2 linked regions of the Posidoniimonas polymericola genome follow. The protein of the gene in region 1 interacts with the protein of each later gene in a pairwise test. Links are inferred from orthologs where the notes say so. Each region holds a gene or a part of one and is shown on either strand. Other genes may lie near its edges.

What was found.
Region 2: the proteins of trkA (region 1) and Pla123a_RS01550 interact in binary tests that used the Escherichia coli proteins (3 or more experiments, as listed by UniProt). The link is inferred for Posidoniimonas polymericola from one-to-one orthologs.

What each region holds. Positions count from the first base shown.
Region 1 is NZ_SJPO01000010.1:247,973-254,170, reverse strand. Bases 1,143-4,078 are described here. They hold trkA (Trk system potassium transporter TrkA), read left to right. Parts: upstream 1,143-1,800; coding sequence 1,801-3,357; downstream 3,358-4,078. Other genes in these bases: Pla123a_RS19570 (TrkH family potassium uptake protein), read left to right, coding at 3,365-4,078; Pla123a_RS19580 (hypothetical protein), read left to right, coding at 1,143-1,792. In the rest of the region: Pla123a_RS19585 (hypothetical protein), read left to right, coding at 47-571; more of Pla123a_RS19580, read left to right, coding at 584-1,142; more of Pla123a_RS19570, read left to right, coding at 4,079-4,954; Pla123a_RS19565 (hypothetical protein), read left to right, coding at 5,539-6,198. UniProt on the Escherichia coli protein: Part of the constitutive potassium transport systems TrkG and TrkH. May regulate the transport activity of TrkG and TrkH systems. Binds to NAD(+) and NADH.
Region 2 is NZ_SJPO01000001.1:388,323-394,526, forward strand. What follows is about bases 1,776-4,717. They hold Pla123a_RS01550 (PTS sugar transporter subunit IIA), read right to left. Parts: upstream 3,514-4,717; coding sequence 3,037-3,513; downstream 1,776-3,036. Other genes in these bases: ptsP (phosphoenolpyruvate--protein phosphotransferase), read right to left, coding at 1,776-2,236; Pla123a_RS01545 (HPr family phosphocarrier protein), read right to left, coding at 2,653-2,961; hpf (ribosome hibernation-promoting factor, HPF/YfiA family), read right to left, coding at 3,694-4,083; Pla123a_RS01560 (hypothetical protein), read right to left, coding at 4,359-4,717. Also shown: Pla123a_RS01535 (Rne/Rng family ribonuclease), read right to left, coding at 1-421; more of ptsP, read right to left, coding at 494-1,775; more of Pla123a_RS01560, read right to left, coding at 4,718-6,204. UniProt on the Escherichia coli protein: Seems to have a role in regulating nitrogen assimilation.

The sequences.
Region 1 (6,198 bases):
ACTCTCCCGCGCCTGTTTCCCTACTCCGTAGGCGCCGAGAGACCGCATGCAGCCCGAGCTCGAAATCCCCACTGGCGCGCGACGGTGCGTGAAGAGTGATCTGCCGCTGAAGGCGGCCGACCACTACTTCTCGCTGGTGCGCGAGGTGCGTGGGGTGCTGCAGCGCGAAGACTACGCCGCCGAGCACTGGCCCGGCCCCCCGGCAGACGACGACCAAGACGTCGTGGCTTGGTGGGAGTCCCGGCCCACCGGGGAAGCGGGCGCCGGCAGGGCGATGGCGCCCAACGACGTGCTGCTCAAGCTGTTCGACCAGTGGGCCGACGACCCGGCCCACGCCGAGGCCCGCTACGTGCTCACGCTGCTGCTGGTCCGCCGGCGGGTGATGCGGATCGAGGCCGACGAGCGGCACGGGCTGTTCGGCGGCCCTCAAACCGAGGCGCCCACCCCGGCCCCAGGGCTGAGGGTCTACTGCACCCGCCGCGACGAGACCTACGACGTGCCCGAGGCGACCCCGAACGCGCAGCGGGCGGCGGCAATCCAGCAGCAACTGTCGAGCCTCCTGGCCGCCTGAGGACCCCCACAGATGAAAACCGCCTCGTCGCTCGCGGCCACCACCGCCAAGAACGCCGCCCTGTACCTCGGCTTCACGCTGATGTTCACGGTGCTGCTGCTGATCACCAGCGGTTGCCGCTCGACCTCTAGCATGCTTTCCAGCTACGCGCCCGGCCCGCCGGCGCCGCAGATCCTCGCCCCAACCGCCACTGCCGACCAGGTGATCGCGGCCGTCAATCAGAACACGGCCCGGATCCGGACCTACCTCAGCAACAACGCGTCGATCTCGGTGCTGGGGCTGCCGAACCTGCCGCTGTTGAGCGGCAACATCGCCTTCGAACAGCCGCAGCGGTTCCGCTTTACCGCTCGGGCGTTGACCGGGCCGGAGGTCGACTTCGGCAGCAACGACGAACGCCTGTGGCTGTGGGCCCGGCAGATGAAGGGGCAGGACGGGCAGTCGCCGCTTTACACGGTGCGGCACGACCAGTACGCAAGCAGCGGCGCCCAGAACATGCTGCCGATCGAACCCCGCTGGATCATCGAGGCGCTCGGCATGGTCACAATCACGCCCGGCGCCGCTCAGCCGCCGATGCCGCGGTCGGACGGCAAGCTCGAGGTGCGGGCCGTGGAGGTTACGCCGCGTGGCCAGCTCACCCGGATCTACGTGATCGACCCCCACGGCTGGGTTACCGAGCAGAGCATCATCGACCAGAACGGCACACTGCTGGCGAGCGCCACGGCCGACCGCTTCCGCTACGAACCGCAGGCGCAGGTCTCGATTCCAGAGGTGGTGACCGTCCGTGTGCCGGCGGCAGACCTTGGGCTGCGGATTGATGTCGGTTCGGCGGTGGTCAACGCGGCGACCGGCGACCCCAACCAGGTCTTCCAGCCGCCGATGATGCAGGGCCACCCGGTGGTGGACCTCGGCGCGACGGCTCCCCAGGGCTTCGGCGCCGCGGGGCCAGCGCAGCCGGCGGCGCCATCCACACAGCAACTCGGCTGGCAGCCGCAGGGGGCGTCGGTCGCGATGGCGGCCGCCGCGCCGACGATGCCGCCGCCCAGCTATATGACGCCGAGCCTGCCGCCGACATCGGCGCCTATTGCAACAGCAGCCCCGCCAGCGTCGCAGCAAGCTGCCCCAACCATGACTCCGGCCGCCCCCCCGCTGAACGCTCCCGTCGCGGCCCCGGCGCCACAGCCCAGCGTCTACCGGCTCCCGCCCGGCGGGACGCCGTTCTAGCGCGCCGATTGGGTGCGTTCGACCTCAAAACGGGGGCTTTCCGGCGGCGGCAGGCCTGGCCCAGACCGCCCAATTGTGCGGCCCCCGCGGGGGACCGGACTTGCAAGCATTGGCGTCGCCTGTTTCACTGCTTAACTTGTCCGGGCCCCACAGCCCGGCCCCGCCCGACAGCCAGGCTCGCCCGGCACGGCGGGCGGTTCAAGATCCCCAGAGCGGCAGACATGCGTGTTGTAATCCTTGGCGCCGGCACAGTCGGCCACAGCGTTGCGGCGATGCTGTGCCGCGAGCGCCACAGCGTGACGGTCGTCGACACCGACGCCGAGCAGATCAAGCACATCAACGAGACGCTCGACGTCCGAGGCCTGGCGGGCAGCGCCTCGCAGTCGAGCGTGCTGTTCCAGGCCGGCATCAGCTCGGTCGATCTCTGTCTGGCGGTGACCGGCGACGACGAGGTGAACCTGGTGTCGGCCAGTATGGCGCGATCGATGGGCGCACGCCGCGTGGTGGCGCGGGTCTACGCCCCGGTGTTCCGCGACCTCAGCACCTTCGACTACCAGCGTCACTTCGGCATCGACCGGCTGCTGAGCCTCGAGCACCTCTCGGCGATGGAGCTGGCTCGGGCGATCCGCCACCCCGGGTCGGTGGTGGTTGAGAACCTGGCCCGCGGCGAGATCGAGGTCAGCGAGGTGACCGCCGCGCCGAAGGCGAAGCTGGTCGGCAAGTCGCTGCGAGAGATCGGCCTCCCCAAGGGGGTGCTGATAGGCTCGATCACGCACGACGGCGAGAGCAAGATCGCCTCGGCCGAGGACGTGATCTCGCCGGGCGACCGGCTGACAGTGATCGGAGCCCGGCAGAGCGTCGAGGACGTCAAGTCCGGCATCTGCGGCGAGCGGGGCGGCAAGACCGGCGTGGTGATTGTCGGCGGCGGCGAGACCGGCCTGCACCTGGCGCGGATCCTGGAGTCGCAGCGGTTCGCGGTGACGCTGCTGGAGATCGACCGCACGCGGTGCGAGTTCCTGGCGACCATGCTCGAGGAAACCACGGTCGTCAACTCCGACGGCACCCGCCGCGCGACGCTTGAGGAGGAGCGGGTCGCCAGCACCGACGTGTTCGTCGCCTGCACGGGTGAGGACGAAGACAACATTATGGCCGCGGTCGAGGCCCGCGACCTCGGCGCCAAGGGCGCGATGGCGATCGTCGGCCGGCCGGACTACGCCCAAGTGGTCGGCAAGCTGGGCATCGACTTCGCGGTCAGCCCCCGCCAGGCGATGGCCAAGCAGATCATGGGCTACCTGACCTCCGGGCCGGTGGTCTCACGGACGCCGCTCGGCGAGGGGGACATTGTCGCGCTCGAAATCGAGGTGCAAAAAAACGCCGCGGTCACCAGAGAGATCATCGCCGCGCTGCACCTGCCCAAGCAGTGCCTGATCGCGGCGATCACGCGGGACGACTACGCGTTTGTGCCGGGGGCCAAGGACCAGCTGCGGACCGGCGACACCATCGTCGCGCTGCTGCACGACCGTGACGCGTCGGAGCTGACGCCGATGTTCGAGAGAGGCGACTGACGCACCCATGAATTACCCAATCGTCCTCCGACTGCTGGGCATGGTTTCCTGGCTGATGGGCGCCACGATGCTCGGCAGCGTGCCCTGGGCGTTCCCGTGGTTCGGCCAGGCCGAGCACATCGAGTGGCAGGGGCTGATCGCCCTGGCCGGTTCGATCGCCGGGTGCGTGGTGCTCGGCGGCGTGTTCCGCTACCTGGGCCGTGGCGCCAATGTCAGCATCTACCGCCGCGAGGCGATGGCCGTGGTGGGGCTGAGCTGGGTGCTGGCGACCGCCCTCGGCGCCCTGCCCTACCTGTTCAGCCACTCGTCGATCGCGTGGGCCGACTACGACTCCGGCCAGCGCCGGCTGATGAATGTCGCCGACTGCCTGTTCGAGTCGCAGTCGGGCTTCAGCACCACCGGCGCCACGGTGCTGACCGACATCGAGGACCCGCTGCTGCTGCCGCGGTGCATCCTGTTCTGGCGTTGCAGCACGCACTTCCTGGGCGGGCTCGGCATCATCGTGCTGTTCGTAGCGGTGCTCGGGCAGGGCTCGGCCGGCAAGGCGCTGATGCGGGCCGAGATCCCGGGCCCCAGCAAGGAGGGCTCGCAGGAACGCATGCAGCACACGGCCTGGACCTTTGCGGCGATCTACTGCGCGCTTAATCTGGTGTTGGCGGTGCTGCTCAAGATCGAGGGCATGAACTGGTTTGACGCCATCTGCCACGCGTTCGGCACCATGGCGACCGGCGGGTTCAGCACCTACAACGCCAGCCTCGGCTACTTCAACAGCGCGGCGATCGACTACACGGTGCTGGTGTTCATGATCATCGCCGGCATGAACTTCACGCTAATCTACCTCGTGACCGTTGGCCGGGGCGCCATCATGCTCCGCGACGTCGAGTGGCGGAGCTACATGGCGATTATCCTCGGCGGCTCGCTCCTGCTGGGGGTGATCTCGGTCTACCTGTACGAGGACTTCGACCGCGAGGGCGTGCTGTCCGATGCGTCCGAGGCCATCTCGGCCGCCCGCTACGTGCCGTTCACGTTCGTGTCGATCCTGACGACCACCGGCTTTGGCACGCACGACTTCGACCAGTGGAACCAGTTCGGCCGGGCGATGCTGTTCCTGCTGATGTTTGTCGGCGGCTGCGCGGGCAGCACCGGCGGCGGCATGAAGGTCATCCGCCACGTGCTGTTCGTCAAGATCCTGCGGCTGGAGATCGAGCACTCGTTCCACCCGAACGTCGTGCGGCACCTGCGGCTGGGCGGCGTGCCGATCCCCGACCCCGAGCTCCGCCGCGCGATCCTGCTGTACTTCGGACTGGTCACTTTCCTGTTCATGTTCAGCTGGATCCTGCTGGTCGGCCTCGAGCCGGACGCCACGTGGACCGAGCACAACCAACCGCTGCAGAACAAGCTCATCGACTCGGCCAGCGCGGTCGCCGCGACGCTCAACAACATCGGCCCGGGGCTCGGCACGGTGGGCGCCACGCAGAACTACTCGGCGTTCAGCTCGTTCGCCAAGCTGCTGTTCGTGCTGCTGATGATGCTCGGCCGGCTCGAGCTGTTCCCCGTGCTGGTACTGGGGATGCCGTCATTCTGGCGGTCGAAGTAGCGTCCGACAGCCGGCGAGCCACGCCCCGGCGGGCGCCGCCCGAAGGGGTTTTGTCCCCCACCGCTCTCCGGGCCACAGTTCTCCCCTGATCCATTAACGCCGTTTCCCCCTGCTATAGCAGCCTCAAACGCCGTGCCCGCCACAAATGGGCTCAGCGGGTATAGTCCGATTTATCGAGCAAACGGGACAAAACCCCCACGCACGACTCCGCCGGCCCCCCCCGGCGGCGGCCAGAGGGCGACGCCCTGCGAGACCATTCCCGTGAGCGCGCAGCACTCCCCCCACCGTCGGCTGTTCCAAGGCGGTCCGCTCCCACGTCGTTCGAGAGCAACCCCTCTATTTGACCGCGCTTGGTGGGCGACTTCTACAAAGAAATTGAAGAACGCCCCGATTCGCCTCGGCGGCGGACTAGCTCCCAATCGCACTGCTGCGGTCGCCTCATCGCAGCTCGGTCGCTTCGGCCTGTTCGGCGGCGCCCGCTTGTCCATCTCAACCGACGCCGACGCTCGGTTGCTTGACAGCCGGCGAGCCGACCCTTTAGATTCTGCGGGTTCCGGCGCCTGAACCTCACCTGGGAGCATCCGATGCATCGCCTCCTCTTCGCGTTGGCGGCTGCGGCCGCCCTGCCCGCCGCCGCGACCGCCCAGCAGGTGTTCTACACGTTCACCTCTGGCCCGGCCGGCGACGGATTCCTGTGGCCTGCCTCGCCCACCGGTCTGCTGCCCGAGGGGTACGCGTACCTCACGCCCGACGGCGTCGACATCTACAACTACTCGGGCAACAACCTGTTCTTCGACGACAATTATCAGGTCGCCGGCAACGCCTTCGGCATCGACGCCGACGCGATGTGGGGCAACCCCTACTCGGGTTCGGTCGACATTTATCTCTCGGGGCTGGACACGCAGAGCGTGGAGTTCAACTTCGCCCAATCGGTCGGCGGCGAGCCGTTCCAGACGAACGACTACATCGACATCTACATCGAGGACTCGGAGGGCCGCCAGGCGTACTACTCTGCCTACCTCGGCAACACGTTCACCGGGCTCGGTGGGTTCGACGGCTACTCCGACACCGTGCAGTTCGACACCTCGTTCTTGTACGACGAGTTCGAGAACGTCGACGGCGGGCCGCTGATCGACATCGACTACTTTTACATCGAGCTCTACTCGCTAGACAACTCCTTCGAGCCGGCCGAGTTCGCGATCGACAACTTCTCGCTCGACGGCGGGTCCGGCAACGGCGGCAGC
Region 2 (6,204 bases), on another replicon or contig:
GGCGCCGCTGGCGGGTGTCCTTCTTGGTGGCGACCGCGCCGTTCTCGTCGACGTCGACGTCTTCATCGTTGTCGATGTCGTCGTTGTCTTCGTCGTCGTCCGATTCGTCGACCGCTTCGGACGAGCGGCCGGCCTGGCTGCCGTCGGGCTCGATCGGCAGGCTGGGGTCGTAGCCCCCCTGGCGGAAGTACTGCGGCTCGACGTCCGAGATGTGCAGGAAGCCGTTGCGTCCGACGCCGAAGTCGACGAACGCGGCCTGGATGCTCGGCTCGAGGTTGACGATGCGGCCCTTGTAGATGTTTCCGACGTAGTTGTCCTGGCTGCTGCGCTCGACGTAGAGCTCCTCCAGCACGCCGTTCTCAACGATCGCGATCCGGCATTCTTCCGGCTGCGCGACGTTGATCAGCATTTCTTGTTTCATGGCGGTGAGTAGTTTGAGTGTGGTGTTTGGTAAGCGGCTGACGGGGGCCGGCGACCGCCGGCGGGCAGCCTATTAGTCGATGTGTTCTGGCAAGCGTTTCAGTAGTTCTTCGCGGAGCAGCGCCTTGACGTCGCGCGAGCTCTCCATCTCTAGCACGCGCTGGGCGACCGCCTCGCACTCCGGGATCGAGACGCTGCGGCACAGCCGTTTGAGTTCCGGCGCCGCGGCGGGGGTGGTGCTCAGGCTCCGCAGCCCAAGCCCCAAGAGGAGCATCGTGTACAGGGGGTTGCCGCTCATCTGGCCGCACATGCTGATCGGCTTGCCGTGCGCGTCGGCGCTGTCGATCGACATCTTGATGAGCTTGATCACCGCCGGGTCGGCGCTCGTGTACAGGCTGGCGACGTCCTTGTTGCTCCGGTCGACCGCCAGCGTGTACTGCACGAGGTCGTTGGTGCCGATGCTGAAGAAGTCCACCTCGTCGCAGAAGTGGTCCATCATCATCACCGCCGACGGGACCTCGACCATCATGCCGACCTTGATGTCGCGGTCGAACGGCACGCCCTCCTCCTCGAGGTCCTCCATCGCGTCGGCCAGCACCATCTTGGCCCGCCGCAGCTCGATCAGCGTGCTGATCAGCGGGAACATGATGCGGATGTTCTTCGTGACGCTCGCCCGCAGGATCGCACGCAGCTGCGTGCGGAACATGTCCACGTGTTTGAGCGCCAGGCGGATGCTACGCAGGCCCAGGAACGGGTTCCGCTCGTCCTCCGGGTCGGGCAGGGCGGGCAGCTTGTCGGCGCCGAGGTCGAGCGTCCGCATCACGACCGGGAAGCCGGCCATCGCCTCGGCGACGTCGCGGTACGCCTGGTAGTGCTCCTCCTCGGTCGGCTCGCCCTTGTTGGCCAGGTAGAGGAACTCGGTGCGGTACAGGCCGATGCCGTTGACGCCGCGGTCCAGGCACTGCTGCGCCTCGCTGGGGAACTCGATGTTCCCCAGCAGCTGCACCTGAATGCCGTCGGTGGTCTCGGCCGGCAGGTCCTTGAGGCTGGTCAGACGGTTGGCCAGGTCTCGCTGGTGGTCGACCTCGTGCCGGTAGCGGGCGAGTGTCTCCTCGTCCGGCTGGAGGATGATCAGCCCCTCGTCGCCGTCGATGATGACGGTCTCGCCGCCGGACGCGTCGGACAGGAACGCGCCGACGCCTACCACGGCCGGGATGCCGAGCCCCTCGGCCACGATCGCGGTGTGGCTGCCGGGGCCGCCGACCTCCGTGGCGAAGCCGCGGACGAACCGCGGGTTCATGTGCGCCGTTTCGCTGGGCGTGAGGTTGCGGGCGAGCACCAGCACCTCGCTGGTGATCTTGGCAAGGTCCTCACGCCGCTCGCCGAGCAGGCGGTGGAGCAGCCGCTTCTCGATGTCGAAGACGTCGTTGGCGCGCTCGGCCATGTAGTCGCCCTTGAGCGACTGGAAGACCTTGGCGTACCGCCGCAGGGCGCGGCTCACGGCGTACTCGGGCGAGTAGTGCCGGTCGCGGATCATCTCCTCCAGCTCCTCGCGGAGCCGGGGGTCGTTGAGCATCTGCACGTGGGCCGAGAAGATCGACGCGTACTCGTCGCCCAGCTGCTCGGAGACCCGCTGGCGGCTCTCCTCGATGTCGGAGGTGACGCGGGCGATGGCCTCGTGCAGGCGTGTGAGCTCGCGCTGGACCACATTGCGCGCAAGGAACCGCCGGGGGATCCGGAATCCCTCGTTGTCGAGCACGATCGCTTCGCCGATGGCGACGCCAGGCGAAACGGCGATTCCCTGTAGGCGTTTCATAGCGCCCTTTCGGGCACAGCCCCGGGGGCCGCGAGCGGCGGCCGCGGGGCAATCGGCCCGCGCCGCCCCGCGCCGGGACGGCCGGGGCCGCCCCTGGGCCTCTGAGAGCAGGCGCGCGGCCGGTTGCTGGCAGCAACCGCGGCCGCTGGTTGGGGCCGCTCTCAGACCCGAGCCGCGCGGCGATCGCCGACGGCTCTTGGCTGAGGGTGTGCAGTAGTTCTTGTGTTAGTAATCGGCGGGGCCGCCGGGCGGTCGCCCGGTCGCTCTCGCCGCTTTGCCCGCTGTGTGCGGGTCCGCTGTGTCTGTAGCAGACGCAGTGCCCTTGGCGGACGCTGTGTCTCACGTGGCCTGGCAGCCGTGGTTCGGGCTTGTTTGGGTCGCTCGTCCGCTCTGCGGGGTCGTGCCCGCGGCGGCTCTCAGCTCGCCTGATCCTGCGTGGCTGTTTGGTCGTCGCTGTCGTAGTAGGCGCCGATCAGCTCGGCGATCTTCTCGACGGCCTGGGGGGCGTCTACCCCGCTGGCCGCGACGGTGATCGTTGATCCTTGGCGGGCGCCCAGCGTCATGATCTGCAGGGCGGCCTTGGCGTCTACCTTGTATCCCTCTAACTCAAGCGTGATTTGTGACTCGTAACGCATGGCCTCGGTCGCGACGAGGCTGGCCGGTCGGATGTGCAACCCGTTGGGGTTTTGCACCAACACGATCTGGGTTTGTTGAACGTCGGCCATCGCAATGCTCGTCGCAAAGCCCGTCCCTTGCACAACGCGTCGCGACGCCCGGCGTCGGGCGTCGGCGGCGGGCGGCTAGGAACCGAACTGGTTGTTGTCGGCCTCTTCCAGCAGCTGCCAGATGTCCTCGGAGGTTGAGCTCTGCTTCAGGAACCGGCAGAACGAGTCGTCGCGGAGCTGCCGCGAGATGTTCTCCAGCGCCCGCAGGTGGTCGCCCGGCCGGTCCGGCGGCGAGACCAGCAGGAACAGCAGGTGGACCTTCTCGCCGTCGAGGCTCTCGAAGTCGACGCCCCCCTCGCTGACGGCCACGGCGCCGCACAGCTTGTTGACGGTGGGGTGCTTGGTGTGGGGAACCGCGACGCCGCGGCCGATGCCGGTGCTGCCGAGCTCCTCACGCTTCATGATCGCCTGGACGATGCTGTCGAAGTTCTCCTCCGCGATCTCGCCGGCCTCCATCAGGGCGGTGGCCATCTCGCGGATGACGTCCTCTTTTTCGGTGGCCTCGAGGCGGGGCCGGATGGCTTCCTTACGGATGAAGTCAGAAAATTTCATCTGTCACTTGTGTCCTTGTGTCTTAACGCTTTTTCTGGCGCTGTGTCTGGCTCGTAGCGGGGCGCCGCGGCCTTGGCCGCGTCCCGCCGGGGGCCCCGGGCCGGCCGACAAGGTCATCGCCGGCTGGGCGGGGGGTCGCTTTTATTGGGGCGCCGGCGTTGCCCGGGGCGCCGCGTGCGATCAGTCGTCGCTGTCGTCGAAGCTGTCGTCCGCGACCGCCTCGGCCGTCTCGCCGGCTGCCGTATCGTCCTCTATCCGCTTGACCGAGGCGTCCCGGTTGCGGGTCTGTACCTTGTCCTTGTAACGGCGCAGCTGCTGCTCCATCTTGTGCAGCGCGCTGTCGAAGACCGCTATTAGATTATCGCCTTGATCGTGCGATACAAAGTCGTGTTTGTGTTCCGCCGACACATTCACGTCTACCCGCGGCTTGTTCGCGTCCTTCAGGTCCACCACGACCTCGATGGCGCTCAGACGGTCAAACAATCTGAGCAGTTTCTCTGCCTTGGTGACAAACTTCTCCTGGGTCGCTTCATTCAGGTGCCCGTGCCTGGTCGTGACGTTAATCTGCACCGAGTATTCCTTAGCGAGACGTTAGCTGAATCCAGTCAAATAAGATCGCGCGGCCCAACCGGCCGAGGGCCTCATTGTAGCGGCCGCGAGAAAAAGACGGAACCGAGCTAACTTGGGGCGGTCGTGGGGGTGGCGCAACGCCGCCCCCCAGGCCGAAACCACAGAAAATGAGGCGTTCGAGGGCTGTTTGACACCGGCGGAAGCCCTTCCCCCGCCCGCGGCCCGGCGGGGGCTCGTCCGTCGTTGTGCGCGGAGCCGCAGTCTTGAGCCGCCGGCTACTCCGCCGAGTTCATCAGCCCCGCGGGGCTCAGATCGCCGTCCTCGAGCCGCGCCCGCTGCCGGTTGATGGCGGTCTCCCGACCGCCGGTCGTGCCGGTCGGGCTGAACACCTGGCGGCGGCCGGTGATCTGCTCCAGGTTGCTGTTGGCCAGCACGCGGACGTCCAGCTGGTCGCTCGAAAGCCGGTCGATGAGCGTCCGCATGGCGCCGACCCGCCACTCTTCCGGCGTCCGGCCGACCTGCTGCAGGTTGTACCCGCAGAGCATCTCCCACAGCTGCTCGGCGACCTCCACCGGCCGCTGCCGGTGCAGCTCCTCGTGCACCGCCTGGGCGAGCGCCGGGCTGCTGGTCATCGCGAACCGCAGGGCGGCGATCTCGTCGGTCCAGGAGAGGTGCTGCTCCTCGTCCCGGAGCGCTTTGATGGTAGAGTCGAATTGTCCGATGTGCACCGCGCAGATCGTCGCCAGGGCGCGCTCCTCTTTGCGCTTCGAGTTGTTGAGCGTGGCGAGCTGCGTCCAGACCGGCGGGCCGACCTGGATCTGCGCCGCCAGCCGTGGCGACGCCTCGCGGGCTACCTGCGAGTTGGCCCGGTCGTCGAGCCAGTCGGGGTCGGCGTTGTAGGCCTGGATCTTGCCGACCTGCTCGTCGGACATCAGCCACATGCCGCGCTGGTCGGCGTTGACGTCGAAGCCGTCGCCCGACCACTGCACGTCGCCAACCGGGGCGTAGCACTCGGCCACCAGGGGTGCGGCCTGCTTGCGCGGATCGACCCCCGGCTGGAACTGCCGCTTGACCTCCACCGCCAGCGACGACGCCTCGCCAAGGGTCAGCCGCCCGAAGCGCTGACCCACGGAGAATGAAACCTCCGACGGCGCCTTGCCCATGTTGGTCAGCAGCACGCGGCCGTACACCAGGTTGATGTCGGGCGTGCGCTGGCCGAGGCTGGTGGCGTCCAGCCGGGTGCCGTCGAACAGGTCGAGCACGACCTCCGAGTCAAACGCCACGGCGGGGCGGTAGGTGGGCAGCGACAACAGTTTGTCGCCCGGCATCACCTCGCTGCGGTCGGCGATGCGCCGCCAGTTTTCGGTGTCCGGGTCCTTGCGGAGCAGCACGGCGCCCTGCGAGAAGACCAGGCCCAGCCGCCGCGGGGGCTCGGGCTCGGCCGGCGCTGGCGGCGCCGCGGGTTCGGCGGTCGGACCGTCGTCGCCGCTGTCAGAGATTGCCGCGGGGCCGTCGGTCATCGGGCTATCAGATCCATCGGCGTCGGTCGGGTCGCCCGGGATCGGCGGCTCGTCCTGGGGCAGCGGGCTGGTCGGCTGCTCCGACGACGCCATCGGCACGGCAGCGGCCGCGTCGTCCGGCGACTCCATCGGCTCCACCGGCTCCACACCCGGGGGCGGGCCGAGGGGGAGCGGCTCGTCGGCCGGCGATGACTCACGAGCCGGCGGCTCGCTGGTCGGCAGCCCCGCGGGCGTGTCACTCAACGGCCCGCCATCAGCCGAGTCGTCGCCCGCCGGCTTGTCGACCGCGGGGGCATTGTTCGTGGGGACATCGATCGGTGGTGGCAGAGGCGTGTCGCCCGACTCGGGGTCGGGTTTGGCGGTGGCCTCACCGCCGGTTTCTGCTGGTCCGCCCTCAGGGGTCGTGGCCAATGGCGGCGGCTCGGTCGGCGCTTCGGCGTCGCCGGCGTTGGCGACCGCCGGCGCGTCGTCACGCATCCAGCCGCCCGGTCCGAACGCGAGCAGCGCCGTCACGCCCAGCACAAGCAGCGCCGCGATCGCCGGCAGCAGCCGGGTCAGCATCGAGCGTTCCGACGCGCGGAGGTAATCGGGGATCTCCGAC